DNA from 3 places in the Streptomyces sp. NPDC047974 genome. Region 1 is predicted to be linked to each of the others. Evidence: riboswitches for the same ligand, from Rfam matches in the RefSeq annotation. Region 1 holds a riboswitch; each other region holds the start of a gene.

The links. Region 1 has a riboswitch for cyclic di-AMP ahead of AB0E19_RS02270 (LysM peptidoglycan-binding domain-containing protein). Riboswitches for the same ligand answer to the same signal wherever they lie in the genome.
Positions count from the first base shown of each region.
Region 2: another riboswitch for cyclic di-AMP. It lies ahead of AB0E19_RS31145 (M23 family metallopeptidase); the one in region 1 lies ahead of AB0E19_RS02270 (LysM peptidoglycan-binding domain-containing protein).
Region 3: another riboswitch for cyclic di-AMP. It lies ahead of AB0E19_RS32360 (transglycosylase family protein); the one in region 1 lies ahead of AB0E19_RS02270 (LysM peptidoglycan-binding domain-containing protein).

Region 1 is NZ_JBEZNU010000001.1:513,254-520,957, reverse strand. It holds gene AB0E19_RS02290 (SpoIIE family protein phosphatase) at 1-644, opposite strand, end outside; gene AB0E19_RS02285 (alpha/beta hydrolase) at 853-1,617, shown strand; gene AB0E19_RS02280 (universal stress protein) at 1,808-2,722, shown strand; gene AB0E19_RS02275 (phosphoribosyltransferase family protein) at 2,828-4,129, shown strand; gene AB0E19_RS02270 (LysM peptidoglycan-binding domain-containing protein) at 4,123-5,016, opposite strand; cyclic di-AMP (ydaO/yuaA leader) riboswitch at 5,021-5,206, opposite strand; gene AB0E19_RS02265 (hypothetical protein) at 5,514-6,125, shown strand; gene AB0E19_RS02260 (phosphocholine-specific phospholipase C) at 6,141-7,704, opposite strand, start outside.
Region 2 is NZ_JBEZNU010000029.1:51,978-59,681, forward strand. It holds gene AB0E19_RS31135 (pitrilysin family protein) at 1-918, shown strand, start outside; gene AB0E19_RS31140 (pitrilysin family protein) at 945-2,309, shown strand; cyclic di-AMP (ydaO/yuaA leader) riboswitch at 2,635-2,796, shown strand; gene AB0E19_RS31145 (M23 family metallopeptidase) at 2,804-3,574, shown strand; gene AB0E19_RS31150 (GntR family transcriptional regulator) at 3,792-4,475, shown strand; gene AB0E19_RS31155 (HPr family phosphocarrier protein) at 4,641-4,922, opposite strand; gene AB0E19_RS31160 (GNAT family N-acetyltransferase) at 5,126-7,704, shown strand, end outside.
Region 3 is NZ_JBEZNU010000033.1:9,077-16,780, reverse strand. It holds gene AB0E19_RS32380 (Ppx/GppA phosphatase family protein) at 1-244, opposite strand, end outside; gene AB0E19_RS32375 (DUF501 domain-containing protein) at 241-780, opposite strand; gene AB0E19_RS32370 (septum formation initiator family protein) at 801-1,271, opposite strand; gene eno (phosphopyruvate hydratase) at 1,362-2,648, opposite strand; gene AB0E19_RS32360 (transglycosylase family protein) at 2,938-3,669, opposite strand; cyclic di-AMP (ydaO/yuaA leader) riboswitch at 3,674-3,851, opposite strand; gene AB0E19_RS32355 (transglycosylase family protein) at 4,115-5,185, opposite strand; gene AB0E19_RS32350 (cytochrome P450) at 5,403-6,677, opposite strand; gene AB0E19_RS32345 (globin domain-containing protein) at 6,935-7,704, shown strand, end outside.

The DNA of each region.
Region 1 (7,704 bases):
CAGTCGAAGGAACCGAACCGCACCGGCGGCACCGCCCCCGACGGCAGCTGCACGCAGACCGGGTCGCCCGGCCACCACACGCCGGTGCCGCGCGCCGAGAGCTCCGCGAGCACCTCGCCGAGCCGCAGCCCCGCCCGGGTCATCCGCTCCCGGTCCCGCGTCCCGACCGGCAGCCCCGGCGTCGGCGGGCGCAGCACCACGAGGACCCCGAAGCGCTCCCCGCCGGCGACCACGGGGGCGTACAGGGAGGCGAAGGGGAAGGGCAGGCTCGCCACCAGCTGGGGGAAGCGCCGCATCGAGTCCTCGACGTCCGCCAGGTGCACCGGCTGCCCCGACCGGTGGACCTCGGCGACCGGGAAGGGGCGGTTGGTGTGCATCCGCGACCACGGCCGGAACAGCTCGCCCGGCAGTCCGGCCAGGATCGAGAGGCGCAGCAGCCCCTCCGTACCGGAGCGGAGGTACACCCCGCCGGCGTAGCCGCCGACCGCCTCCACGGCGTCCGTCGCCGCCTCCGCCAGCGCCTGCGTCAGGGCTTGCGACGGAGTGCCGGGGGGCGGGCCCGGGGCCGGGCCCTGGGGCGGGCCGGGGCCCGGGCCGTGCGGGGTCACACAGCCAGCATGCGCCCGGCCCGAAAGCCGCCGCATCCCGACGAGGGGTCGGCCCGGCCCGGATCGGGTCTCCCGCCGGTCGTCCGTCGCGCGCGCGGGGCGCCCGGAACACGCCCGGAGGACACCCGGGCCTGTTGACCCGGCGCGTGCGGCCCGTCACACTCGGTCGTCGTCCACCGGCGCCACCGGCGGCGGGCGGACGACGACCACCACCCTCATCACCACCTCGCACGCAGGGGGCACCATGATCGGCCGGGTACTTCCGTACGACGTCCACGGCGACGGCCCGGGGAGGGCCCTCGTCCTCCACAACTGGTTCGGGGACCGCAGCAGCTTCGACCCGCTCCGGGAGCACCTCGACGCCTCGGCCGGCAGCTACGCCTTCGTCGACTGCCGCGGCTACGGCGAGGCCAGGGACGCCGACGGCGCCTACACCATGGAGGAGGTCGCGGCCGACGCGCTGGCCGTCGCCGACGACCTCGGCTGGGACTCGTTCTCCGTCATCGGCCACTCCATGGGCGGCAAGGCCGCCCAGCTCATGCTGCTCGACGCGCCCGACCGGGTCCGCTCGATCGTCGGGATCTCGCCCGTCTCCGCCGCCGGCTTCCCGCTCGACGAGGAGAGCCGGCAGCTGTTCTCGGGCGCCGTCGACGACCCGGCGCTGCGCCGGGCGATCATCGACCACACCACCGGCGGCCGGCATGGCGCCCCGTGGCTGGACGCCCTCGTGGACCGCTCGGTGAGCCGCTCCACGACCGCCGCCTTCCGCTCCTACCTCGACTCCTGGTCCGGCACCGACTTCCACGAGCGGGTCCGCGACAACCCCACGCCCGTGCTGCTCGTCGTCGGCGCCCACGACCCGGCGCTGGGCGCCGAGGCGATGGAGGCGACCTGGTTGCGCTGGTACCCGAACGCCCGCCTCGAGGTCCTCGCGGACGCCGGGCACTACCCGCCCGAGGAGACCCCCAAGGACCTCGCCCGGGCGATCGAGGCCTTCCTGGCCGCCTGACCGCCCCGCCTGCCCCCGCCTGTCGCCGCCTGTCGCCGTCGGAGGTCCCGGGCGGCCGCCTCGGGACCTTCGGCGGGGCCGGTCGGGACGTCCGGCCCGCGTGGCGCCCCGTCGTGCGGGCAGCCGACGGGTGTACTCGGCACGAGGGCACCCGCGACCGGCGGTGCACGACCGGAAGGACGGAAGAGCGATGGGGCGCAGCGAGGAACCGGCCACGGCACCGGAGACCACGACGGCCGGCGGGCCGTTCGTCCTCGTCGGGACGGACGGTTCGCCGTCGGCGCTCGGGGCGGTCGAGACGGCGGCCCGGGAGGCCGGGACGCGCGGTGCGCGCCTGGTCGTCGTGCATGCCTTCCTCTGGCCGATGTTCCGGGTCGACCTGGAGCCCTCGGTGTACGGCCCCACCGAGAGCGGCCTGCGACGGCAGGCGGAGATCGTCCTGGACACGGCCGTGGCCCGAGCGCGGGCGGTCGCCCCGGGTACCGAGGTCTCCGGCGAGCTCATCACCGGCGAACCGCTCGTCGTCCTCGCGACCCGGTCGCGCGGCGCGGAGCTGGTCGTCGTCGGCAGCCGCGGCACCGGCGCCTTCACCGGCCTCGTCGTCGGCTCGGTCGCCGTCCACCTCGCCGCCCACGCCGCCTGCCCGGTCCTCGTGGTGCGCGGCCGGGACGAGCCGGAGGGGCCGGTGCTCCTCGCCGTCGACGGCTCGCCGGACTCCGACGCGGCCGTCGACTTCGCCTACGCGGAGGCCCGGGCGCGCGGCACCGGCCTCGTCGCCGTCCACGCCTGGGCCCCGCGCTCGGGCCCCGGTGACCTGACGCCGCTCTTCGCCGGCGCCGAGGAGGTGCACGCGGAGGCGGCCCGCGTCCTCGAAACGGCGCTCGCCCGGGCCGCGGGCCGGCACCCCGGGACCGAGGCCGAGGCCCGGCTGGTACGCGGCCGGCCCCGCGAGGTCCTCCTGGAGGAGAGCACGACCGCGCAGCTGCTCGTCATGGGCGCCCGGGGGCGCGGCGGCTTCGCCGGGCTGCTCCTCGGCTCCGTCAGCCAGGCGCTGCTGCACCACGCCGCGTGCCCGGTGGTCGTCGTGCGGCACGGGGTGGGCTGAGGCCGGGCCGGGCGGCGACGCCCCCGCCGGTGGGACCCTGGAAGTACGGGCCGGGTCCGAGGGCCCGCGCCCGAGGGGGGTCGCCGATCGGGAAGGCGGCGTGCCATGTACTTCGCCGACCGGGCCGACGCGGGGCGGCAGCTCGCCGCCCGGCTCGGCCATCTCCAGGGGTCCGACGTCGTCGTCCTCGGGCTGCCACGCGGCGGGGTGCCGGTGGCGGCGGAGGTGGCCGAGGCGCTCGACGCGCCGCTGGACATCTGCCTGGTGCGGAAACTCGGCGTGCCGGGCCGGCCCGAGCTGGCCATGGGGGCCATCGGGGAGGGCGGCGTCCGGGTCGTGAACGAGCAGGTGGTGCGGGACGCGGGCGTGGCCCGGCGGCAGCTGGAGGAGGCCGAGGAGCGCGAACGGCTGGTCATGGCCGAGCGGTCCCGCGCCTACCGGGGCAGCCGCCGGCCGGTGCCGCTGGAGGGGCGTACGGCGGTCGTCGTCGACGACGGGCTCGCCACCGGCGCGACCGCGCTCGCCGCCTGCCGGGCGGTGCGGGCCGCCGGAGCCGCCCGGATCGTGCTGGCCGTGCCGGTGGCGCCGTACGGCTGGACGGCCCGGCTCGGCGGCGAGGCCGACGAGACGGTCGCCGTCCGGACGCCGGAGGGCTTCTACGCGGTCGGGCAGTTCTACCGGGAGTTCGACCAGACGCCGGACGCGGAGGTGGTGGCCTGCCTCGACCGGAGCCGGGCGGCGCGCGGTCCGTCCGTCGGCCACACGGCGGTACGCGTCCCAGGCGCGCCCGAGCTTCCGGGCGAGCTCGCGATGCCCGACGGGGCAGCGGGCCTGGTCCTCTTCGCCCACGGCAGCGGCAGTGGCCGGCACAGCCCGCGGAACCGCGCGGTGGCCGCCGCACTGAACCGGGCGGGGCTCGCCACTCTCCTCTTCGACCTGCTCACGGAGGCCGAGGCGACCGACCGCGCGCGGATCTTCGACACCCCGCTGCTCGCCGGACGGCTCGGCCGGGCCGCCGCCTGGACGGCCGGGCGGCCGGGCACCGGGGGTCTGCCGCGCGGCTACTTCGGGGCGAGCACCGGGGCGGCGGCCGCGCTGTGGGCGGCGGCGGAAGCGGGCGACGACGTGGCCGCCGTGGTGTCCCGGGGCGGCCGGCCCGACCTGGCGGGGGAGCGGCTCGCCGGGGTGCGGGCCCCCACGCTGCTGATCGTCGGCGGTGCCGACGGCCTCGTCGTCGACCTCAACCGGCGGGCCGGGGAAATGCTGCGCTGCGAGAGCCGCCTGGAGGTCGTGCCGGGCGCCGGTCACCTCTTCGAGGAGCCGGGGGCCCTGGAGGAGGTGGCGGCGCTGGCGACGGAGTGGTTCACCGGCCACTTCGCGGCGGCCGTGAACGGGTCGGGTCAGTAGGCGCCGTTGACGTTGTCGATGGAGCCGTACCGGTCGGCCGCGTAGTTGCAGGCGGCGGTGATGTTCGCGACGGGGTCGTACGGGTCGAGCGAGGTGCCCGGCACGTGGTAGGCGGCGAAGGTCGGGTCGATGACCTGGAGCAGGCCCTTGGAGGGGGTGCCCTTCGCGGCGTTGGAGTCCCAGAGGTTGACGGCGCGGGGGTTGCCGGAGGACTCGCGCAGCACGTTGCGGAGGATGCCGTCGTACGAGCCGGGGATGCCGTACCGGGCCATGACGTCGAGCGACTCGCGGATCCAGCCGTCGAGGTTGTCGGCGTACCGGACGGCGGCGGGCGCGGCCTTCGCGGCGGCCGGCTGGGCCTGGACGGCCGGGACCGCGGCACGGGCGGAGGAACGGCTCGCCCGTTCGGCGGAACCGGTGGAGGCGGACTCGGCGGGCTTCGCGGCCGGCTTGGCACCGGTCTTCGCGGGGGTCTTCGCGGCGGCCGGCGCGGCGGGCTTCGCGGAATCCCGACGAATCGTCAGTTCGAGGCCCGGGTGAATGAGTGACGGATTGTCACCCACGGCTTCCTTGTTCGCCTGGTAAAGCGACTTCCAGCCGCCCTGAATTCCCTTTCGGTGGGCGATCAGGGAAAGGGAGTCGCCCTTCACGACGGTGTACGCGCGGGTGGCGGCGGGGGCGGCGGGGGCCTTCGCGGGCGCGGCGGCCCGGACGGCCGGGGCGGCCACGGCGGCGGTCGGTGCCGCCGACTGCGCGACGGGCTCGGCGCCGGCCGTGGCGGGCACGACCAAGGGCAGGGCGAGGGCCACGCCGCCGGTGCCGGCGAAGGCGAGACCTCGGGAGACGGGGCGGCGTCGGGGGCGGCGGTGCTTGCCGTGAGCGGGCATGACGGTTTCCTCTCCGGCGCCTGCGAGGTGAGCTGTCGGGTTCGGACTGGAGCTGTCCGGCCGTGCGTACACGGCTTCACCCCGAGCCGCTCCGGACGACCGGACCGGCGGTGTGGTGGGTCCCCCGCTCCTGCCGTCGGGTGAAATGGGAGGTCTTTCGGGCGGTGGCAGGATTAGGCGTCCGTCCGAATGGAGGTGACCGTAGGCGAGGAATACGGAGGGGAACAAGACGCGAATGCACCGGAAAAGGGAAACCGAAGATCGAACGCGTGGAATTCAAGATCTACCGTTTCGGCGACCGTTCCGGAATCCCTTGTCCCGCATGGGTGGCGAGGGGCGGGGAGCCGTCCGCGGAGCGCGGGGAGTGAGTCGCGTCACGGGGTGTGCAATGTCCGAATAAGGCGACTGGCACCTTTAGGGGAATTGTGCGGCGACTTGGGGGTGGAACGGGTGAGGCGTAACGCGCAAATCGGGCATATGTGGCTAATGATGTGGGAATGTCATCCCTCGCCCTGCTGATCGACGCCGACGCCCTCGATCCCGACGCCCTCGACACCCTCGACTCTCTCGGGACCCTCGACGCCCTCGACCGCGAGGCGGCCCGCCTCTGCGAGAGCGCCGCTCCCGAGGCCTGGCGGGCCCTTCTCTCCGTCCCCGTGGACCGACTGGTCGCCGACGCCCTGGGCGCGCTCGACGCGCTGCCCCCGTCGCCGCCCGCCGAGCGCCCCCTGCCGGGCCGCATCGGCGCCGCCCTCCCCGACCGGCTGCACGTCTGGCGCAGGATCGGCCGGGCCGACGTGCGCCCCTCCGTCCACCTGGCGTACGCGCGCCGGGTGCTGACCGAGTGGGGCTGGCAGAACACCCCGTACAAGCTGCGCGACGCGCGCGGTGCCCGCTGTCTCTGCGGCGCCCTGCTCGCCGCCCACCGGCTCGGCCACGGCAGCGCGGCCACCATGAACGAGTCCGGCGCATGGATCATGACCGAGCTGCGGTCCCGGGGCTGGCACGGGCTGATCGGCCCCTGGAACCGCGCGCCGGGCCGCACCGCCGAGGACGCGCTCGCGCTCCTCGACGCCACGATCCGGCGCGCGGCCCTGGCCGGGAGGTGAGGGCCCGCCGGGCCGTCAGCCCGTGACGCTCGGCGCGCCCGTCTCGATGTGACCGGTGTAGCGGCGCGACCAGGTGCCGTCGATGTCGGCCAGGATCGTGAAGTCGTACCAGCCGTCCGCGTACGCCACGGCGTTGAAGAAGTCCTCCCGCGAGGAGTTCGCCGCGACCGTGTACGTCCACGGGCCGTCCGTCCGGTAGGCGTGGGAGCGGACGGTGAAGGTGACCGGGCCGCCGGAGGCGTTGGTCATCCGGAACCAGACCGCCGTCTTGCCGGTGCCCGGTTCCGTGGCGTACCGCGCCGCCACCTCGATCGCCTTGCCCGCCTTCGAGGCGTCGCCGATGAAGCGGCGCAGGAAGCGGTTCGGGCCCATCATCGAGATGTCGTACTTCCCCGAGCCGGAGCCGAGCCCGATGTTGAAGTAGTCGGTGGCCGTGGTGCCCGGGTCGACCGTGTACTGCCAGGCGGCTGTGTCGCGGTGCTGGTGCGGGTGGATCGAGAAGTGGGCGGCGCGGCGTGCCTGCGGGCCCTGGTTGGTCATGGAGAACCAGGCGAGGATCTTGCCGGCGGCGCCGAACTCGAAGCGGTCCAGGTTGCCGTTCGGCTGGTAGGGGAGCGCCCGCGCGGGCCGGGTCCCGGGCTCCTGGGCGGGCAGGGCGTTGTTCTGCGGCGCGGGGTTGGGCAGCGGGGCGCAGGTGTCCATGCCGATGACCTTCGCCGTCGACGGCAGGCCGGCGGGGACCCCGTACACCGGGCGGGCGAAGTCGAAGACGCCGGTCAGGTCGCCGGTGACCTTCCGGCGCCAGGCGCTGATGTTCGGGCAGGCCGCCGGAGTGCCGAGGGCGGCGGTCCAGGTCTCCAGGAAGCGCAGCACGGAGGTGTGGTCGAAGACCTCGGAGCTGACCCAGCCGCCCCGCGTCCACGGCGACATGACCAGCATCGGGACCCGGAAGCCGAGTCCGATCGGGACGCCGTCGAGGTACTCGCCGGGGGTCCCGGGCGGGGCGACCGGCGGCGGCACGTGGTCGAAGAAGCCGTCGTTCTCGTCGTAGTTGAGGATCATCACCGTGGAGTCGAAGACCTCGGGGTTCGCCGTCAGGGCGCGGTAGACGAGGTCGACGAAGTGGGCGCCGTCGCCCGGCGGCGCGTACGGGTGCTCGGAGAACGCCTCGTTGGCCACCACCCACGACACCTGCGGCAGCGTGCCGGCGACGACGTCCGCGCGGATGGCGGCGGCGATGTCGTCCGGCGTCGAGCCGGTGACCTTCGGGACCGAGGCCATGCCCCGGTCGTACAGCGGGTCGCCGGGCCGGGCGTCGGTGAACCTCTTGAAGTACGCGAGCCCGTTGTCGCCGTAGTTGTCCTGGGCGTTCTGGTAGACCCTCCAGCTCACCCCGGCCCGCTGCAGCGCCTCCGCGTACGTCTCCCAGGTCAGCCCCGACTCCTCGCCGCCGTCCTTGCTGGAGCCGTCGATCCGCCCGCTCCACAGGAAGGTGCGGTTCGGGCCCGTGGCGCTGAGCGCGGAGCAGAAGTAGGCGTCGCAGACCGTGTAGTGGTCGGCGAGGGCGTGGTGGAAGGGG
Region 2 (7,704 bases), on a different contig from region 1:
CGGTACGACAACGTGCCGTACGGCACCGCCTTCGAGCGGCTCACCGCGCTCGCGTACCCGGAGGGCCACCCGTACCACCACACCCCCATCGGTTCGATGGCGGACCTGGACGCGGCCACCCTGGAGGACGCGCGGACCTTCTTCCGCACGTACTACGCGCCCAACAACGCGGTCCTGTCGGTGGTCGGCGACATCGACCCGGAGCAGACGCTCGCCTGGGTCGAGAAGTACTTCGGCTCCATCCCCGGCCACGACGGCAAGCCCGCCCCGCGCGACGGCGCCCTGCCGGACGTCATGGGCGGGCAGCTGCGCGAGGTCGTCGTCGAGGACGTCCCGGCCCGCGCCCTGATGGCCGCCTACCGGCTGCCGGAGGACGGCACGCGCGCGTGCGACGCGGCCGACCTCGCCCTCACCGTGCTCGGCGGCGGCGAGTCCTCCCGGCTGCACAACCGCCTGGTCCGCCGCGACCGCACCGCGGTCGCCGCCGGCTTCGGCCTGCTGCGGCTCGCCGGCGCCCCCTCGCTCGGCTGGCTGGACGTCAAGACCTCCGGCGGCGTCGAGGTCCCCGCCATCGAGGCGGCCGTCGACGAGGAGCTCGCCCGCTTCGCGGCCGAGGGCCCGACCGCCGAGGAGATGGAGCGCGCCCAGGCCCAGCTGGAGCGCGAATGGCTCGACCGGCTCGGCACGGTGGCCGGCCGCGCCGACGAACTGTGCCGCTTCGCCGTGCTGTTCGGCGACCCGCAGCTCGCCCTGACCGCGGTCGACCGCGTCCTCGCCGTCACCGCCGACGAGGTGCGCGAGGTGGCCGCGGCCCGGCTGCGCCCCGACAACCGCGCGGTGCTGGTCTACGAGCCGGTGTCCACCGACGACAGCGCCGACAGCGCCGACGGCGACGACGAGGAAGGAGCGGACCGGTGACCGACGCCGCCACGTCCCTGACGAGCATGGAGTTCCACCCGCAGCCGAAGGCCGGCACGGCCAGGCCGTGGGCCTTCCCGGCCCCCGAGCGCGGCGCGCTCGACAACGGCCTGACGGTGCTCCGCTGCCACCGCCCCGGCCAGCAGGTCGTGGCCGTCGAGATCTTCCTCGACGCGCCGCTGGACGCCGAGCCCGAGGGCCTCGACGGCGTCGCCACGATCATGGCGCGCGCCCTCTCCGAGGGGACCACCGAGCGGGCCGCCGAGGAGTTCGCGGCCGAGCTGGAGCGCTGCGGCGCCACGCTCGACGCCCACGCGGACCACCCCGGCGTCCGGGTCTCCCTGGAGGTCCCGGTCTCCCGGCTCCCCAAGGCGCTCGGGCTGGTCGCCGAGGCGCTGATCTCCCCGGCCTTCGACCCGGACGAGGTCAAGCGCCTGGTGGACAACCGGCTCGACGAGATCCCGCACGAGGCGGCCAACCCGAGCCGCCGTGCCGCGAAGCAGCTCTACAAGGAGCTCTTCCCGGCCGCGACCCGGATGTCCCGGCCCCGCCAGGGCACCGAGGAGACGGTGAAGGCCATCGACGCCGCCGCCGTCCGCGCCTTCTACGACGCGCACCTGCGGCCCGCCGCCGCCACCGCGGTCGTCGTCGGCGACCTCACCGGCGTCGACCTCGACAAGGTGCTCGCCGAGACCCTGGGCGGCTGGAGCGGCAAGCCGGCCGCGCCGCGCCCGATGGCGCCGATCACCGCCGACGACACCGGACGGGTCGTCATCGTCGACCGCCCCGGGGCGGTCCAGACCCAGCTGCTGATCGGCCGGATCGGCCCGGACCGCCACGACTCCGTGTGGGCCGCGCAGGTCCTCGGCGTCTACTGCCTCGGCGGCACCCTGACGTCCCGTCTGGACGCCGTCCTGCGCGAGGAGAAGGGGTACACGTACGGCGTGCGCGCCTTCGGGCAGGTGCTCCGCTCGGACGGCGAGGGGCACGGCGCCTCGATGCTCGCGATCAGCGGCTCGGTCGACACCCCCAACACCGGTCCGGCCCTCGGCGACCTGTGGCAGGTGCTCCGCACCCTGGCGGAGGGCGGTCTGACCGACGCCGAGCGGGACGTGGCGGTGCAGAACCTGGTGGGCGTGGCCCCGCTCAAGTACGAGACGGCCGCGTCGGTCGCCGCGACCCTCTCCGACCAGGTCGAGCAGCACCTCCCGGACGACTACCAGGCCCGGCTGTACGCGCGGCTCGCCGAGACCGGCACGGTCGAGGCCACGGCCGCCGTCGTCAGCGCCTTCCCGGTGGACCGGCTCGTCACGGTCCTGGTGGGCGACGCGTCGCAGATCGAGGAGCCCGTGCGGGCCCTCGGCATCGGCGAGGTGACGGTGGTGAGCTGATCCCGGGGTGAGCCGACCTCGTGGTGAGCCGACCTCGTGGGGAGCCGACCTCGTGGGGAGCCGACCTCGGGGTGAGCCGACCCATGGTGAGTTGACTCCGGGTGAGTAGGCCCACGGTGAGTTGACCGGTCGTCAACCCCGGGCGGAGGTCTCCGGTGCGTAGAAGCGCCGGAGACCTCCGCTTTGTCCGTTACGGCGTCAAAGATGATCGTATGCCCTGTGGCATGTCTTACAAATGAGCGTGTCTGTTTGGCGATCGACATCCGTCCGGCCTAGCGTCGATCCGTCTGTCCGACCCGACGCACGCGCCGCACCCGCGGCAACCGGACAGACATCGCCGAGTCCCCGTCAGGCGCGAGCCTGGGGAGCCGGGGACCCACGCAGTCCCTGGGGTGAATCGGACGCCTTCGCCACGCGGAGGGGTCCGTAGGAGACCTTCCTGCTCCGAACCCGTCAGCTAACCCGGTAGGCGAGAAGGAAGGAAAGGAACCGTCTTGGCGTTCACCCGTGCCACCGGGAAGCATCGTGGTGCGAGCCGACTGGCTCGCCGCAGCGCCGGCATCGCCGGCGTGGCCGCCCTCGCGACCACCGGCGTCGTCGGCACCCTGGCCTCCCCGGCGCTCGCCGCCGACACGGACGACCGTTCCCCCGAGGACACCGGCCTCACCCGGGTGATCGCCGACGAGTCCATCGCCGACCAGGTCAACGCGCAGGCCGCCGCCCAGGAGCGGGAGGCCACCGAGGCCGAGGCCCGGGCCAAGGCGCGCGCCGAGGCGAAGCGCAAGGCCGAGGCCCGCGCCCAGGAGATCCGCGAGGCCAAGGAGCGCGCCGCCCGTGAGGCCGAGCGCCGCCGGCTCGCCTCCTTCAACCTCCCGGTCGCCGGCTCGTACGTCTCCACCGGCTACAAGACCGGCGGCTCGCTCTGGTCCTCCGGCAGCCACTCCGGCGTCGACTTCCACGCCTCCTACGGCAGCTCGGTCGTCTCCGTCGGCTCCGGCACCGTCGTCGAGGCCGGCTGGGGCGGCGCGTACGGCAACAACATCGTGATCCGGATGAACGACGGCACGTACACCCAGTACGGCCACCTGTCGTCCATCGGCGTCTATGTCGGCCAGAGCGTCGAGCCCGGCCAGCAGATAGGCGTCTCCGGCTCGACCGGCAACTCCACCGGCCCGCACCTCCACTTCGAGGCCCGGACCACCGCCGAGTACGGCTCCGACATCAACCCCGTCGCGTACCTCCGCGCCCGCGGCGTCAGCCTCTGACGTCCCGCGCCCCCGCTGCACCGAAAGGCCCCGGCTCCCACGAGCCGGGGCCTTTTCGCGCCCCGGCGAGCGGGTGCGGTGCTCCGGATCCGGAGGGATTCCACCGCGAACCGGACGAATTCCGAGGGGGCATCGGAATTTCCCGCGCCCTGCAATAGAGTCGCGTGAACGGCGCTGCTCGAATTCGGTGCGCGCGGAGCGAATACGGAGGTCGGACATGCGGGTTCCCGCGCAATCGGTATGCACGGCGATCCGGGACGACATCGTCTCGGGGATCTTCGAGCGCGGCAGCCGGCTGACCGAGGAACAGCTCGCCCGCCGTTACGGCGTCTCCCGCGTCCCGGTCCGCGAGGCGCTGCGCACCCTGGAGTCCGAGGGCTTCGTCGTCAGCCGCCGGCACGCGGGCGCCCATGTCGCCGAGCCCACCGACCAGGAGGCCGCCGACCTCCTCGACGTCAGGGCGCTGCTCGAACCGCTCGGGGCGGCCCGGGCCGCCCAGCGGCGCACCGACGCCCACCTCAAGGTGCTGCGGGGCCTGGTCAGGCTGGGGCAGGAGCGGGCCCGCCGGGGGCAGGGCGAGGACCTGCGGGCGCTCGGCGGCTGGTTCCACGAGACGCTCGCCCAGGCCTCGGGCTCCCCGGCGCTCGCCGCGCTCCTCACCCAGCTGCGCCACAAGATCGCCTGGATGTACGTGGTGGACCAGCCGGACCGGCCCGTCGAGGCCTGGGCCGAACACGGGGCGATCGTCGACGCCATCGCCCGCGGGGACGCCGAACGGGCCCGCGCACTCACCGCGCAGCACGCCGAGCACACGCTTCCGCTGCACCGGCTGAAAAGGCCCGAGCGGGGCCGTGTGAGGGTTTCGCAACATGCCGTCAACACGGCGAGCGTCCGGAATTAACACGGACGCCGTATACAAAGAATAGCAATTCCAGGGCCTCTTTCGGGCTGCCCGGAAACTCTCCGAATAGCTAATTCCCCGACCCCGGAAATGCCGGACGGCCGCATCCGCCGGAAAATTCCGGGGACACGGCCGTCGGGGAGAGCTGTGGATCGACCCGCCGGGTCAGACCGTCTCGGGGAGCTCGTCGAGGCCCTCGGCGACGAGCTTGGCGAGGCGCTCGAGCGCGGCCTCCGCACCCTCGGCCTCCGAGGCGAGCACGATCTCCTCGCCGCCCTGCGCGCCCAGGCCGAGGACCGCGAGCATCGACGCCGCGTTGACCGGGTTGCCGTCGGCCTTGGCGATGGTCACGGGGACACCGGAGGCCGTGGCGGCACGGACGAAGATGGAGGCGGGGCGGGCGTGCAGGCCCTCGGCCCAGCCGACGTTGACGCGGCGCTCAGCCATGGTGTTGCCCTTCAGGTCTTCAGCGGTTGTCTAGACCAGTCTCTCACGGGTTGCGGCGTGCTCCTGCCGACCGAGGTCCCGCATCCGTGCGACGTTCGGCCCTCCTACCTTGCACGGGGCCGGGAGGCCGCGCGAGCCGTGTACCGCCAGGGAGTGGGCGCGCGGACGGTGCCGGTGCCGGACCCCGGCCGTAGGCTTTGCCCATGCGCAGCGCGTCGGAGCAGACGGACGGACCGGGCGGGGCCGGAGGCGGTACCGAGGCCGGGGTCGCGGGCGGGGCGGCGGCCGGCCGCCCGGAGCCGGAGGGGCACGCCTACCCCGACCACTGGGAGGCCGACGTCGTGCTCAGGGACGGCGGCACCGCGCGCATCCGACCCATCACCGCCGACGACGCCGACCGGCTCGTCAGCTTCTACGAGCAGGTCTCGGACGAGTCGAAGTACTACCGCTTCTTCGCCCCCTACCCCCGGCTCTCCGCCAAGGACGTCCACCGCTTCACCCACCACGACTTCGTCGACCGGGTCGGCCTCGCCGCCACCGTCGGCGGCGAGTTCATCGCCACCGTCCGCTACGACCGGATCAACGACCTCGGCCGCCCCGCCTCCTTCCCCGCCGACGAGGCCGAGGTCGCCTTCCTCGTCCAGGACGCCCACCAGGGCCGCGGCGTCGCCTCCGCCCTCCTCGAACACATCGCGGCCGTCGCCCGCGAGCGCGGCATCCGCCGCTTCGCCGCCGAGGTGCTCCCCGCCAACACCAAGATGATCAAGGTGTTCACGGACGCCGGCTACACCCAGAAGCGCAGCTTCGAGGACGGCTCCGTCCGCCTCCACCTCGACCTCGAACCGACCGACCGCTCCCTCGCCGTCCAGCGCGCCCGCGAACAGCGCGCCGAGGCCCGCTCCGTCCAGCGGCTCCTCGCCCCCCGGTCGGTCGCCGTCGTCGGCGCCGGCCGGACCCCCGGCGGGGTCGGCAGGACCGTGCTGCGCAACGTGCTCGCGGGCGGCTTCACCGGGCAGGTGTACGCGGTCAACCCCGCGCTCGGCGCGGACGCGGAGGCCGAACTCGACGGGGTGCCCGCCTTCCCCTCCGTCGCCGCCATCGGAGCCCCCGTCGACCTCGCGGTCGTCGCCGTCCCCGCCGAGCGGGTCCCCGAGGTCGTCGCCGACTGCGGCGAGCACGGGGTGCGCGGACTCGTCGTCCTCTCCGCCGGCTACGCCGAGAGCGGCGGCGCCGAAGGCCGCGAGCGGCAGCGGGCCCTGGTCCGCCAGGCCCGCTCGTACGGCATGCGGATCATCGGCCCCAACGCCTTCGGCATCATCGACACCGCCGAGGACGTGCGGCTCAACGCCTCCCTCGCCCCCGAGCTGCCCGCCGCCGGCCGCATCGGCCTCTTCACCCAGTCCGGCGCCATCGGCGTCGCGCTCCTCGCCCGGCTGCACCGGCGCGGCGCCGGCCTCTCCTCCTTCATCTCCGCCGGGAACCGCGCGGACGTCTCCGGCAACGACGTCCTCCAGCACTGGTACGACGACCCCGCGACCGACGTCGTCCTCCTCTACCTGGAGTCCCTCGGCAACCCCCGCAAGTTCGCCCGGCTCGCCCGCCGCACCGCCGCCGTCAAGCCGGTCGTCGTCGTCAAGGGCGCCCGGCACAGCGGCAGCGCCCCGCCCGGCCACCGCGTCCCCGTCAGCCGCATCCCGCACGCCACCGTCTCCGCGCTGCTGCGCCAGGCCGGCGTCATCCGCGTCGACACCGTCACCGAGCTCGTCGACGCCGGGGTGCTGCTCGCCGGACAGCCGCTGCCCGCGGGCCCGCGCGTCGCGATCCTCGGCAACTCCGAGTCCCTCGGCCTCCTCGCGTACGACGCCTGCCTCACCGAGGGCCTGCGCCCGCAGCGGCCCCTCGACCTGACGACCGGCGCCACCCCGGCCGACTTCCGGGACGCGCTCGCCGCCGCGCTCGCCGACGACTCCTGCGACGCGGTCGTCGTCACCGCGATCCCCTGGGTCGGCATCGAGGGCACCACCGAGGTCCTGGCCGCCTCCCTCCGCGAGGCCGTCGCCGGCGGCGGGGCCGCGGGCGCCGCCAAGCCGGTCGTCGTCGTCCACGTCGAGATGGGCGGCCTCGCCGAGGCCCTCTCCGCCGCCACCAGCACCCGCCCCGCCCCGGCCCGCCCCCGCCGCACGGCCGCGCCCGCACCACCGGAGACGCGGCAGGCACAGGACGCACAGAGCGCACAGGACACACAGAGCGCACAGCAGGCGCGGGACACGCGGGCGGCACAGGACGCACCGCCGCCGCAGGGCCCGCGGGCGGCACAGGACGCACCGGCACTACAGGGCGCGCCGGCGGAGCAGGGCGCACCCGAGGTCGCGGACCAGGCCGCCGCCCCCGTCCGGAACATCCCCGCCTACCCCGCCGCCGAGCGGGCCGTCCGGGCCCTCGCCGAGGCCGTTCGGTACGCGCAATGGCGGCGGCAGGCCGCCGACCCGGGCCGCGTACCGGAGTACGACTCCATCGACGAGGCCGGCGCCGCCGCGCTCATCGACCGCGTGCTCGGCGAGCGCGGCGCCGGACAGGAGTCCCGGGGCGTCACCCTCACCGCCGACGAGACCGCCGAACTGCTCGGCCGGTACGGCATCGCGCTGCGCCCCACCCTGCCCGCGCCCGGACCCGACGCGGCCGTCGCGGCCGCCGCCCGGCTCGGCTACCCGGTGGCGCTCAAGACCACCGCCCCCCACCTGCGCCACCGCCCCGACCTCGGCGGCGTCCGGCTCGACCTGGC
Region 3 (7,704 bases), on a different contig from region 1:
TGGCGACGAAGCGGATCTTCTCGGCGCCCAGCTCCTTGATGACCGTCGCGTACGCGCGGCAGGCGGCGAAGGTCCGCTCCAGGGCCTCGGGGGCGAGCCGGCCGGTCTTGTCGACGCCCTGGCCGAGCCGGACGATCGTCATCCGCCGGTCCAGCTCGACGAGCGCGCCGGTGTCCGGGTGGACGTCGGCGACGAGGAGGCGGATGGAGTTGGTGCCGCAGTCGATTCCGGCGACCCGGGTCACTTGACGGACTCCTTGTCGTCCGCGCACGGATTCACGCACGGGCCCTTGGCCCACCACTCGGGGAGCATCGCGAGGGCCTCGTCGCCGAAGGGGTTCACGCCGGGGCCCGCTACGAGGGAGTGGCCGACGAGCACGTGCAGGCACTTCACGCGGTCGGGCATGCCGCCGGCGCTGGGGAAGCCCTCCAGGACCTCGATGGCGTCGCGGCGGGCGATGTAGTCCTCGTGCGCGGCGCGGTAGGCGGCGGCGAGCTCGGGGTCGGTGGCGAGCCGGGCCTGCATCTCCTTCATGACCCCGTTGGCCTCCAGGGTGCCGATGGCCGAGGCCGCCCGGGGGCAGGTGAGGTAGTACGTGGTCGGGAAGGGGGTGCCGTCGGGCAGCCGGGGCGCGGTCTCGACGACGTCCGGGTTGCCGCAGGGGCAGCGGTGGGCGATGGCGCGCAGTCCGCGCGGCGGGCGTCCGAGCTGGGCTTCGAAGGCGGCGACGTCCGCCTCGGTGGGCTCGGTGCGTTCGGTCTGCGGAGGAGGCGTGTCCATGTCTCGGATCCTGGGTCGGTTCAGTTGCGGTCGGCGTCGTCGACGCCGTCCCAGAGGTTGTCGTACCAGGGCCGGTCGGCCGTGCCCTGGTCGGCGCGGGGGCGGTCGGCCGCCCCGGGTTCGTTCACGGTGAAGCCGGTCTCGCCGGGGAGCACGTAGTGGAGGTGCTCGCGGGCGAGGCGGCGGACGTAGGCCGGGTCCTGGAGGCGGGCCTTCTCGTCCCGCAGCTCCTCGACCCGCTGGGCCGCCTCGGCGGCCCTGCGCTCCTGTTCCTCGATCTCGCCCTGCTGGGAGACGTAGCTCCTTATCGGGTAGGCGAGGGCGACGACGAGGGAGCAGACCACGAGGGCCAGGAAGGCGGCGCGGCCGGTGAGCCGGGAGCGCCGGGCCTGGCGGCGGGTCTGGGAGCGGTAGACGCGGGCCGCGGTCTGCTCGCCGAGCAGCCTGATCCGGGTCGCGGTGGAGAACCGGTCCCCGTTCTTCACGGCCATGCCGTCTCCCCTCCCCTGATCGCGCGTACGTCCCCGCACACGGTACGGGACCGTGTGCGGGGACGTACGTAACTACAGGTGCCGGGCAGGTCAGCCCTTGAAGCGCGGGAAGGCGCTGCGGCCGGCGTAGACGGCGGCGTCGTCGAGGATCTCCTCGATGCGCAGCAGCTGGTTGTACTTGGCGACGCGCTCGGAGCGGGCCGGGGCGCCGGTCTTGATCTGGCCGCAGTTGGTGGCGACGGCGAGGTCGGCGATGGTGACGTCCTCGGTCTCGCCGGAGCGGTGGGACATCATGCACTTGAAGCCGTTGCGCTGGGCGAGCTCGACGGCGTCGAGGGTCTCGGTCAGCGAGCCGATCTGGTTGACCTTCACCAGGAGGGCGTTGGCGGACTTCTCCTCGATGCCGCGGGCGAGGCGCTCGGGGTTGGTGACGAAGAGGTCGTCGCCGACGAGCTGGACCTTGTCGCCGAGCTTCTCGGTGATGACGTTCCAGCCGGCCCAGTCGTCCTCGAACAGCGGGTCCTCGATGGAGACGAGCGGGTACGCGGAGACGAGCTCCTCGTAGTACTCCGTCATCTCGGCGGCGGAGCGCTCCTTGCCCTCGAAGAGGTACTTGCCGTCCTTGTAGAACTCGGAGGCGGCGACGTCCAGGGCGAGGGCGACGTCCTTGCCGGGCACGTAGCCGGCCTGCTTGATGGCCTCCAGGATGAGGTCGAGCGCCTCACGGTTGGAGCCGAGGTTCGGGGCGAAGCCGCCCTCGTCGCCGAGGCCGGTGGAGAGGCCCTTGGTCTTCAGGACGGACTTGAGGGTGTGGTAGACCTCGGTGCCCCAGCGCAGGGCCTCGGAGAAGGACTCCGCGCCGATCGGGGCGATCATGAACTCCTGGATGTCGACGTTGGAGTCGGCGTGCGACCCACCGTTGAGGATGTTCATCATCGGAACGGGCAGCAGGTGCGCGTTCGGGCCGCCGAGGTAGCGGAAGAGCGGGAGGTCGCTGGCCTCGGAGGCGGCGTGCGCGACGGCGAGGGAGACGCCGAGGATGGCGTTGGCGCCGAGCGACGACTTGTCCGGGGTGGCGTCCAGGTCGAACATGGCCTGGTCGATCAGGCGCTGCTCGGTGGCGTCGTAGCCGACGAGCTCCGGGCCGATCTGCTCGATGACGGCGAGGACGGCCTTCTCGACACCCTTGCCGAGGTAGCGGTTCTGGTCACCGTCGCGGAGCTCCAGGGCCTCGAACGCACCGGTGGAGGCACCGGACGGCACGGCAGCACGGCCGGTGCTGCCGTCGTCGAGGCCGACCTCGACCTCGACCGTGGGGTTGCCTCGGGAGTCCAGGATTTCCCGGGCTACGACGACGTCGATGGACGGCACGAGCATCTCCTTCTGGGATGTGACGCTAGGTGTGACGCATGGGTCGCAAGGTCTCGTTCGCCTTGCGACAAGAGCCTAACCGGCTCCGGCGCTCCGGCCAGCCGACCGCCCGTCCCCTGGGACGAAAAAGGGCCCAAGAGCATCCAGTAGGGGACGAAAGACCCGGAACCTACTGGACGGTAACGGCAGAACCCCGGTCCCGAGCCACGGGGGAAGAGGGCTCGGGACCGGGGTGGTCACCGCGGGAGGGCCGTCGGGCGCCGGTGAGCCGCCGGACTCACCGGTGCCCCGGGGTTCACTTCAGGTGGAGCTGCTGGCCCGGGTAGATCAGGTCGGCGTTCTCGACGACGTCCTCGTTGAGCTCGAAGAGCTTCGCCCAGCCGCCCTCGACGCCCTGCGCCTGGGCGATCTTGCTGAGGGTGTCGCCGGCCACGACCTTGTACTCGCCGTCGCCCTTCTTGACCTTCTTGCCGGTCGGGGTGGTGACGGTCTTCTTGGCGGCGGCCTGCGGGGCGGCCTGGGCCTTCGGGGCCTGGCGCTGCTCGCTGCGGTTGGCGGGCTGCTCGGCGGTGCGCTTCGGGGCGCTCTGCCGGGTGCTCTGCTTCGGGGCGCTCTGCTGCGGGGCGGCGGCCTCGGCGGCGCCACCGTCGTAGGAGGCGGAGGAGAGGCCCACGCCACAGCTCGGCCAGGCGCCCTTGCCCTGGCCCGCGAGGACCTTCTCGGCGACGGCGATCTGCTGCGACTTGCTGGCCTGGTTGGCGGTGGGGGCGTAGGCGGTGCCGCCGTACGCGGCCCAGGTGGAGGCCGAGAACTGGAGGCCGCCGTAGTAGCCGTTGCCGGTGTTGATCGACCAGTTGCCGCCGGACTCGCACTGGGCGACGCGGTCCCACTCGGAGGCGGTGGCGGCCGAAGCGGTGCCGGCGGCCATCAGCGGGGCGGCGACGGCCGCGCCGGTGACGCCGACGAGGGCGACGACGCGGGTGGCCTTGGAGGGACGACGACGCTTGCCCGTGCCGGAGAACAGCATGGAGTTTCCTCTTCACCGACGCCTGTGAGGTGAGCTGTCGGGTTCGGGCTTGAAGAGTTCGCCCGGCCGCACGTCCTTGCGTGCGGCTTCACCCCTAGCCGGTCGTTCCGTCCGTCTGACTCGACGGCCGGGACCGGCACGAACCTTGGGTCCCCCACTCCTGCCTACGGCGCTTTCGCGACGACATTCCCGGCGGCCGACGGCAGGACTCGGCGTTTCGGTCGACGGGGCCCGCGGTGGCGAGCGGTGACGACCGTAGACACACAGGTGCTCGAAGTTCAAAGAGGCTTACGTCGGACAAAACGCCCCTACTTGCACTCCGTCAGACCTCGTTTGCGCAGGTGAGGCCTGACGGAAGCAAACTTTGCGGACGTGACACGCCAGTTGGGACGAAGAGACCCATGTCTCACTTTCCCAAAATCGGACATACGCCCCTGAAACGGCCTCACTTCTCCGCGGAGGCGTCCTTCAGTTCAAGGCTCTGACCAGGGAGGATGAGGTCCGGATCGGCCCCGACCGTCTGGCGGTTGGCGTCATAGAGGGCGTCCCAGCCGCCGACGAGATCGTTCTCCTGAGCAATCTCCGACAGGCTGTCACCCGGCCGCACGGTGTACGCGTCGCTTGCGTCCGAGTTGACGGGGGTTGAGGTGAGCTTGTCCGCAGCTGCGGCATGACGCCCGGATTCCTGCTCAGTGTCCGTTACGTCGCTTTCCTCCGGGGCGGCCTCGCCCCGGTGCTTGCCCGTGCCCTGCGTCGCCGACGGCGCGTCAGCCTCGCCCTCCGTGCCCGGGGTCACCGGCGTGGTGGGCGCCAGGGGGGTCTCCGGGGCGCCCGGGGTCACACCCGGGGTACCGGGCGTCTCCGGCGCGCCCGGCGTGCCCGTGGAGGCGTCCGGGGCCGTCGGCGCGGTGTCGGCGGGCGTCTCCGGGGCGGCGCTCGCGGGCGGCGCCGTGACCGCGCCGGTGGCGGGCGGGGTCGCGGGCACGGCGGGCGTCGCCGGCGTGGCGGGGGTGGCCGGCGTCGCCGGGGCGGTGGCGCCCTTCCCGGCCTCCGGGGCCTTCTCCGTCGCCTCCGCCGTGGCCTCCGTCTCCTCCGCCTCGGCGGGCGGGGTGGAGACGGTCGCGCTGCCGGTCCGGTTGGACTCGGGCGCCACGCCGCCCTCGTCCTCCTCCTGGACGGCGGGGCCCGGCTGCACGCCCGTGGGCCTGCCGTCGTTCTTCAGGCCCGCGATGGGGGCACAGGTGTCCCAGGCGGTGCTGCCGGCGGAGAGCGCCGCGTCGGCGACGGCGATCTGCTGGGCGCGGCTGGCGAGATCGGGGCTGGGCGCGTACGCGAGGCCGCCGTGCCGCTCCCACGTCTCCTGCGTCATCTGGAGGCCGCCGTAGGCGTCGTTGCCGAAGTTGGCGCTCCACTGGCCGCCGGACTCGCAGGCGGCGACCCGGTCCCAGGTGGACGCGTCGGCGGCGGAGGCGGAGCCGGCCGCGAGCAGCGGCAGCGCCAGCGCGGATCCGGTCACTCCTGCGGTGACGACGATCGCGGGAGCCTGACGGGGTCGACGGTGTCGTCCGTTTCCGGAAAGCATGTCGGGGCCTTTCGCGTGACGGCGGTGACGGCGGGTACGCCTGGGACGGCCGGGATGGGGCCGAACGTTGGCGCGAAGGTAGCCGCATTCGAACGTCCGTCACAAGTCGATGGCTTCGCGATCACGCGAAGATCACATTTCTGACACACCGTCACGTGCCGTGCGGGGGTGCGGAAGGGGTGAACTCGACCGGAAGCGTGCGCAATCCCCTCATGATGAGCCCGCCGCGCCACCGCAGTTCGTCCGGATCGACCCCAAGTCGCAGGTCCGGAAGGCGGGTCAGCAGGGTGGCGAGCGCGGTCTGCGCCTCCAGGCGCGCGAGCGGCGCGCCCAGGCAGTAGTGGATGCCGTGCCCGTACCCGAGGTGCTGGTTGTCCCCGCGGGCGAGGTCGAGGGTGTCCGGGGCGCCGAAGCGGTCCGGGTCGCGGTCGGCGGCGGCGAGCACGACGAGGACCGGGTCGCCGGCCGGGATCGGCTGCCCGCCGATCGTCAGGGCGGTGGTCGCGTACCGCCAGGTCGCCAGCTCGACCGGCCCGTCGTAGCGCAGCAGCTCCTCGACGCCGGTCTCCAGGAGGCCGGTCCCGCCGGCGGCGAGCGAGGCCTGGAGGAGGGCGCGCTGCTCCGGGTTGCGCAGCAGGGCGTAGGTGCCGTTGCCGATGAGGTTGATGGTCGTCTCGAAGCCGGCGAAGAGGAGGACGAAGCACATGGCGACGGCCTCGGCCTCGGTGAGGTGGTCGCCGTGGTCGGAGGCCCGGATGAGCCCGGAGATGAGGTCGTCCGCGCCCTCCTGTCCGAGGGCCTCCCGCTTCCGGTGGATGAGCTCGGCGAGGTACCCCCGGATCTTCTTCACCGACCGCGCGACGCCGCCGCGCGGGCCGCCGCCGTGCCGGATCATCATCCCGGCCCAGTCCCGGAAGTCGTCCTGGTCCTCGGCGGGCACGCCGAGCATGTCGCAGATGGCGTAGATGGGCAGCGGGAAGGCGAACTCGTGGATGAGGTCCGCGCTCCCCCGCGCCGCGAAGTCGTCGATGAGCCGGTCGGTGAGCTCCTGCACGCGCGGCGCGAAGGCGGCGACCCGGCGCGGGGTGAACGCCTTCGACACCAGCCGGCGCAGCCGGGTGTGGTCCGGCGGGTCGATGTTGAGGAGATGGGTCATGAGCCCGGCGCTGCGCTCGCCCGGAATGCCGGTCTTGCCCGGTTCGGCGTGGTGCACCGGGTTCTTCGACAGGCGCTGGTCGGCGAGGGCCTGCCGGGCGTCCGCGTACCGCGTCACCAGCCAGGCCTCGACCCCGCTCGGCAGGGTGGTCCGCCGCACCGGCGCGTGCTCCCGCAGCCAGGCGTACGCCGGGTACGGATCGGCGGCGAACTCCCAGCTGAACAAGGCGGGTACGGGCCCGTCGCCGGCGCTCCCCGGCGCGCCCGACACGGGACAGCCGCCCGCGGCTCCGCCCGCGCCGGCCCCGCCGGAGGCGCGGGCCCCCTCGAAGGCTCCGCCCTCGCCGGGCGTTCCGGGTGTTCCGGGGTTTCCGGTCGTACGGGGCTCGCGGGGCGTACCGGGCGTCGGGGCGGGTCCTTCACTCACCCCCCGACCGTACCGTCCGGTCCGGCGCGCCCCTCCGGCCGACCTGACGTGATCACCGGCCGGTGATCACGCCGTGACGGGCCGTGCCCTACATTTCCCGCGTGGACCTCGCCTTGCTCAGAAGCACGTTCGCGGTCGTCGAGAGACGGGCCGAACACGCCGTCACGTACTTCTACTCACATCTCTTCTGGCGCAACCCCGGCGTGCGCGCGCTCTTCCCCGAGGACATGGTCCCGCAGCGCGACCGGCTGTTCGCCGCCCTCACCCATGTGGTGACCGGCCTCGACGACCCGGGCCTGGACGCCTATCTGGAGCGGCTCGGCCGCGACCACCGGAAGTACCTCGCCACCCCCGCCCTGTACGCGGCGGTCGGCGAGAGCCTGCTCGCCGCCTTCGCGCACGCCGCGGGCTCGACGTGGACGATCGAGGCGGAGAAGGCGTGGTCGGAGGCGTACGGCCACGTCGCGGAGCTGATGCTGCGGGGCGCGGACGAGGCCGCCCGCACCGGGGAGCCCGCCTGGTGGGACGCGGACGTCGTCGGCCACCGGCTCCACGGCGAGGACCTCGCCGTCCTGACCCTCCGGCCCCGGCGGCCGTACCCCTTCCTCCCCGGGCAGTACGCCGGCGTCAGCTCGCTCCGGGTCCCGCGGGTGTGGCGCACGTACTCGCTCGGCAACGCCCCCCGCGCGGACGGCACCCTCGACCTGCACGTGAGCCGGATCCCCGGCGGGGCGATGTCCACGGCCCTGGTGGACGAGGTCCGTCCGGGCGAGACGCTGCGGCTGAGCGCGGCCGGCGGGGCGGCGACCCACCGGGCGGCGCCGGGCGGCCTGCGCACCTACATATGCGCCGGTACGGGCTGGGCGCCGGT